2 regions of the Salinibacillus aidingensis genome follow, and region 2 is predicted to be linked to the other one. Evidence: riboswitches for the same ligand, from Rfam matches in the RefSeq annotation. Region 2 holds a riboswitch; the other holds the start of a gene.

Region 1 (3,429 bases), 980 kb from region 2:
AAGAGGAGGAGCGTGAAAATCAAAGAAAGGAAATCCATCATTTGAAGAAGTCGATTAAGAACTATCACCATCTTTTACAGCAAATAGCTGGAAATGTTTTCTCTTTAAGAAGAACATTAAATCATTCCGTAAAAGATCACATCAAGTTACAAAATGAAGTAGGTCAGCTTACAGAGCTTGAGGAAAGGACAAAAAAAGACTTTTCCAGAAAATTAACGCAGCTCATTCGAAAGCAGCAACTAAATGAGCACCATTTTTTGGATCGTTTTGAGCGAAATGAAAAAATGAATGATCGGCTGCAGGAACAGCTTCAGGAACAGAAATCGAGCCAGCAGGTGATGAGACGAGAACACAGAAAAAAATATCAGGAAATGGATCATTCCTTACAGCACCTTAAACAGCATGAGAAAAGGATGTGGGGGGAAATGGAGCTCGTCAATCAACAGATCCAGGATATTAATACAGAGGTGCAGGACTATCAAAATCAAACAGATCATCGGCTCCAATCCTATGATGAAAGGCTTCAGGAAATTGATGATTTGTATAAGGACGAACATCCCTATGTTCAATTATTAAAATCACTGCCCCCGAATTATCCAGTTCGCCGTCTGTTCGTAAATGGGACTATTATACCTGTATCTCATTTTGTTCGTTATGATCCAATTAAAAGAATGGCGTATTTTAATAATGATAACCAGGTTAAAACGATAGATTCAGAGAACATTGAAGGGATTATATTTTAAACCATCAGAGAATCCAAGACATAGCGTATTTGCATATATTCTGAAAAGGCTGTGAGGTTGCAGCCTGTTTTTTGTTCTTCTGTTTTTGACAGGTTTAGACGTATATTCCTTTATTTACATCAGGCAAAATCTTTTTCTTATAAGCTTAGATTAAGTAAACTACTAGAGTAATTAAAGTTTATTAGATGAGGGATAAATGTTGAAACAAGTATATACAGACATATTTCAATATAGAGGAAGTCATTATGATTTTGGCTATCAGCAAGGGGAATGGTTAAAGCATTCTCCAATTTTATCGAAAAGAGAAAAGCAGCTCGGGTCTAAAAAAGAGCGTCATTTTAAGATTGACCAGGATCAGGTGATTTCGGCAATCAAAACTTTTATTCCGGGAGTTTTGGAAGAAATTTATGGTCTTGCTGATGCTCTGGAAATGAACATGGAGGAGGCTCTCCGTGAATTTGGTGGCTATTATTTAGAATATGGAAAGAGCGGTTGTTCAATTTTTACCGGGAAGGATTATCTGATCCGTAATTACGACAGTCATCCGGTTTCCTATGAAGGAAGGTATATGCTGTATCAGCCGACAGATGGTGGCTATGCGACACTTGGTCCTGCGATGCAAATTACCGGACGTATGGATGGTATGAATGAAAAAGGACTGGTGATGGGCTATAATTTTGTTCATCGAAAAAAGGGTGAGGATGGCTTTATTTGCAATATGATTGGTCGAATCATTTTAGAAACCTGTGCGAATGTGGAGGAGGGGATTCAAGTTTTAAAGGAGCTCCCACATCGCCACTCGTTTAATTATGTATTGCTGGATTCTACAGGGAAACGTGTTGTGGTTGAGGCCTCTCCCAGAAGCGTATCCTATCGGAAATCAAATATAAGCACCAATCATTTTGAATTAATAACGGAGGAAAATCGGTACCGCACCGATGAGTCCCGGGAAAGAAAAATGAACATCCTTTCAAAGGGAGAAGAGCTGGAAGATGGTTATCAGGCCTTCAGAATGATGAATGATTCAGATCAAGGAGTTTTTTCCTCCAAATATGATGCATGGGCAGGTACGCTTCACACAGCTGCTTATTTTCCCGAAGACATGAAGGCAGCCTTTGCCATAGGGGCGGATCGTTACCCTGTGATTTTTGATTTCTCTAAATGGTTAAAGGGAGAAAGAGTAAATGTGAAAAAAGTTAAAGGTCAACTGGAGCCGGATATACCCTTTCTAAATATGCATGAGTAAGTCATTATTGATTGATTTCCCGCAAAGAACGTTTTACAATGAAACTATATAATCAAATACATTCTACTAGGGGAGCCTGTGTGGCAGGCTGAGAAAAAAGCGTGAAGACTTTTTGACCCTCAGGACCTGATCTGGATCATGCCAGCGTAGGGAAGTAGCTTCTTTATAAGTATACTGACAGACAAACCAGGTCCATAGTGGCCTGTTTTTTTTATGGATAAAAATTACGCGTGGCTCCCTGAATATTAAGGAGGAAAAGGAATGTTTGAAAAGCTTACAAGTTTAAGAGAGAAACAGCCTTTAGTCCATAATATTACAAATGTTGTGGTGACCAATTTTACGGCTAATGGTCTGTATGCTCTGGGGGCTTCTCCAGTTATGGCTTATGCAAAAGAGGAAGTCGCAGAAATGGCCCGGATATCCGGATCCGTGGTATTAAATATTGGAACCTTAACGAAAGATCAGGTCGATGCCATGCTGATTGCAGGTAAATCCGCAAACGATCATGGAGTACCAGTTGTGCTGGATCCTGTTGGTGCGGGTGCAACAACATATCGTACCCAAACAGCAAAAAGAATATTAGAAGAGATTGATGTCACCCTTGTTCGTGGGAATGCTGGTGAAATTTCCAATATAGCAGGCGAACAGATAAGGATGAAAGGTGTAGATGGAGGAGATACCGAAGCCAACACGATTGAATTAGCACAGAAGGCAGCCCAATTATTTGAATGTACAGTGGTGATTACAGGGGAAACAGATGTAATTTCAGATGGGAAGGGAACCTGTACCGTTTTAAATGGTGACCCGCTGCTTACTCAAGTGACCGGAACAGGGTGCTTATTATCATCTGTTCTTGGTGCATTCCTTGCTGTTGACGGGGATATTGTCGGAACTGCTACTGCCGGTGTTTCTTTTTATGGAATTGCGGCAGAGAAAGCAGCTGAAAAATGTGCCTGGAATGAACCTGGACGCTTTCAAATGGAATTCTTAAATGAACTGGCTAAACTTACAGAGAGTGATGAATCCTTAGCAAAAATACAACATCTGACAGAGGAGGGACACCATGAACGTATCTAAAGCCTTAACCATTGCGGGTTCTGATAGTGGAGGGGGAGCAGGTATACAGGCTGATTTGAAAACATTCCAGGAACTAGGTGTATATGGAATGTCTGCATTAACAGCAGTAACTGCTCAAAATACGTTAGGAGTACAGGGGGTATATCCGGTTTCCATTGAAGGAATCAACGATCAAATCGATGCCATTGGTCAGGATCTTGGAACGAATGCTGTAAAAACAGGCATGCTTCATTCAAGCGAAGTGATTGAAGCGGTGAGTGAAAAAATTATGGAGTATCAATTCCCGAATCTTGTTGTTGATCCAGTGATGGTAGCCAAAGGCGGTGCAAAGCTGTTACAGGATGAAGCCGTGGAAACATTGGT
Region 2 (3,429 bases):
GGAGATGTGAAGACGATCGCCCAGGAGTTGCAGCACATCCTGGCTGGGTTCGATGGTTTCATTTTCTATTTTACTTAAATAGGAAACCGAGCATATACCGGTGGCAAGCTCCTTTTGCGTCATCTTTTTCCTTGTACGATGATACTTAATTAATTTTCCCTGAAACATTCACATCATTCCCAGATCAAAATTTAGTACTATTTGGTAAGTAATTACATTATACCATATCTATTTTACTGGTATATTATTTTTAATACAATACAAATAATAGCTAATCTATTATTTGTTATTTCCACGTCATGGAGAAACAAAACACGATTCCAAAAACAAGGTTGGGGGCTAACGTTCATGTGGTCGTTATTCGAGAAAAGATTAATAGAGCGTATGGAGAAAGAACATCACGTGGGAACAGCGGTGGGCGTACTGAAAAGGGGTGTTGTCATTTATCAGAAGGGGTTTGGTGTGCTTGATTTACAATCCCGATCACCTGTAACCAGCAACTCATTATTTGGAACAGCCTCTATCAGTAAATCCTTTACAGCTCTGGCAATTATGATGCTGGAGGAACAGGGCTTACTGTCCGTTGATGACCCGGTTGTAAAATATGTCCCCGGTTTCAAGCTAAAGGGAATATCGGATATGAGACAGATAAAAATTCATCATCTATTAAGCCACACATCCGGACTGGCGCCGGTCAAAAGGGATGAGAACAGAAATCGCTTTAAAGATGAAAAAAACTTTTTAATGAGAGGGGATCATTCGATTTTAGGTGATCCTGGTGAATATTTCAGTTATTCAAATGACATGTTTTTATTGCTGGGCGAGATTATTGAAAAGACTTCAGGGAAGCTTTTTCGGCGATTTATTACTGAGGAAATTCTGAGACCGTTGGAAATGAACAGAACGACGCTTAGTATTGAAGAAATCCATAAAATGAATCAGGTCTCTACACCTTATTCCTATAATAAAGAGGAACGGAAGCATCAGAAGGAAGAATGGCCTTCATTGGGTATTTATGAAGTTGGCGGGGGTGTACGTTCAACGGTCCTTGATTTATTGGAATATGGTGACTTTTTCCTTAATCATGGGAAAATTGGAGATGAGGAGCTGCTATCCCCGATGGCTGTGAAAAAGATGTATCAGCCTTATGCGAAGGTCAGTCAAAACAAATATTATGGTTATGCTCTTAATGTAACATCTGATTACCATGGGTTTACGCTTGTCGAGCATGGGGGAAGCCAGCCTGGAGTATCCTCACATTTTGGCTTTGTACCCGAGGAAGAATTGGTGGTTGTGGTATTATCTAATGTATCTGATCTGCCAGCAGGGGACATCTGGTTAGAAGCGGTGAATACGGCTTTAGGATTACCCATTGGGGAAAAGGACGGGGAATTTCCTGAAAGCACCCTTTCCGAAGCACAATGGCAAAGTCTGATGGGTACCTATTCTTCAGATGAAGGTCATTTGCTGGTTGTTAAAATCGTTAACCATCAGCCGATGATTCATATAAATGGTGAAGACCACTCTGTATATCCATCTGATGAGCAAACACTCGTTATAAAAGGTTCCAACATCCCCGTTCATTTTTATATAAAAAATCATAGGTGCTGGGCAGCATTTTTCGGAATGCGAATGTTATTGAAAGAATAGTAATTTATCACGCATTAACTGGCCGTAATACCCCCACTTCAAGACTTGAGTGTACCCCAACAAGACTAAGTGGGGATAATCGGCCAGTAAATTCCTGATAAGTTCAACGAACCATCAGTGGGGAATGGAAAAAAACCACTGATGGAAGTTTCACTTTATGATTTTTTAGTTGTATTTCAGAAACGTACGTAGTATATTAGAATCAAAGTGAATGAGTTTGCCACAAAGGGGAGCCTGTTCGGCTGAGATTGAGCGTTTTCGTTCTTGACCCTTTGAACCTGTCAAGTTAGTACTTGCGTAGGGATTGTGGTGTTAAGGACAATTTGTTTTGAACGGCAAAGCAAAGTATCGCGCGTCCTTGCGCCATACTTTGCTTTTTTTATGAGCAAAAATCCATGTATGACGTGGCGACCTTCACTTTCATTATCTGATTGGGGAGGAATAATGAAATGGCGGCAAATCAGTCAAAGGTGTTGTTTGTAGTGGAAATCGCCATTTTCACGGCTTTAGCATTATTATTTGATGAACTGTCCAAATTTTTAACAGGACGTTTCTGGCCACAGGGCGGATCCGTATCGATTGGAATGCTTCCGGTATTAATCATGGCTTTCAGATGGGGTATCAAGGGGGGACTTCTGTCAGGCTTCCTGTTTGGAGGATTACAGCTATTATTAGGTGCCTCGATTTATCATCCTGTTCAAGGTTTTATCGACTACTTCCTTGCGTTTACGTTCGTAGGTTTTGCGGGGGTTTTTGCAAAACAGGTGAAACAAGGGATAACCAGCGGGAATTCTGTTAAGTGGATTTCGTTCGTAATCATGGGCACGATTATAGGAGGATTTCTCCGTTTCTTATGTCATTTTGTGGCAGGGATTGTCTTCTTTGCTTCCTTTGCAGGAGATCAGCCGGTTGTCATTTATTCACTGCTCTATAATGGTGCCTATATGAGTATTTCTGTTTTGTTCTGTATTATTCTATTAATTCTATTAATACCTGCGTTACCTAAAAGGTATTTTGCCATAGCAAAAGCTTAATTAAAAAGTGATTTATTTTAGATGACCGGTTCTGTTTGCGCTTATTAGCAGACGATGTAAAAATGACCATCCACGGATGGTCATTTTTTATGTTTAGTGTACCTATCAAAAGATCCCTTCCGTGTTTTCTAAAATATGGGCATATTTCATCTGACTATTAGGAGGCAAAAAAATGCGCAAAAACCTAATGGTGGAAGGAGTACAACAGCATCAATATTGGAAGCGTTTTCTAAAAATTTGACTTATAAAAATTATCAGAATTTTTTTGTTTTACCGGTTGACCTCCAAATGAAATGGCGTTATGATTATCGACAATATTAAAAAAACTACATGATGAAACCCATAGCAAGCTAAGTATAAATGCCCTTTAAAACTTCAAAAAGAAGGAATTTGAAAAAAGGGTTATTTTTGAAATTTTATACTTTAACGCGTTAACGCTTTTATGCAGTTCAATAAAATATGAAAAGAGAGGAGTGACGTATATGGGTGATCAGTGGATTTATTTAAATGGCGAATATGTGAGGAAAGAGGATGCCGTCATTTCCGTTTATGATCATGGTTTTTTGTATGGAGATGGGGTATTTGAAGGTATTCGTGTCTACAGCGGAAATGTGTTTAAGCTTGATGCACACGTTCATCGTCTTTATGAATCAGCTCATTCAATCATGCTTGATATCCCTTATGCAAAGGAGGAATTTAAGCAGATTATTGTGGACACGGTTCGCAAAAACAACTTGGAAAATGC

The links. A riboswitch is a leader RNA that binds a small molecule or an ion and turns the genes downstream of it on or off. The one in region 2 is predicted to bind thiamine pyrophosphate.
Region 1: linked by a shared signal. The riboswitch ahead of thiM (hydroxyethylthiazole kinase) and the one ahead of thiT (energy-coupled thiamine transporter ThiT) in region 2 are both predicted to bind thiamine pyrophosphate.

The regions. Positions count from the first base shown of each region.
Region 1 is NZ_AP043759.1:1,156,133-1,159,561, forward strand. Features, by position in the region: gene ACZ5OK_RS06315 (hypothetical protein) at 1-743, shown strand, start outside; gene ACZ5OK_RS06320 (C45 family peptidase) at 943-1,989, shown strand; TPP riboswitch at 2,048-2,159, shown strand; gene thiM (hydroxyethylthiazole kinase) at 2,251-3,066, shown strand; gene thiD (bifunctional hydroxymethylpyrimidine kinase/phosphomethylpyrimidine kinase) at 3,053-3,429, shown strand, end outside.
Region 2 is NZ_AP043759.1:171,922-175,350, forward strand. Features, by position in the region: gene ACZ5OK_RS01040 (helix-turn-helix domain-containing protein) at 1-168, opposite strand, end outside; gene ACZ5OK_RS01045 (serine hydrolase domain-containing protein) at 349-1,650, shown strand; TPP riboswitch at 1,867-1,971, shown strand; gene thiT (energy-coupled thiamine transporter ThiT) at 2,100-2,684, shown strand; gene ilvE (branched-chain-amino-acid transaminase) at 3,167-3,429, shown strand, end outside.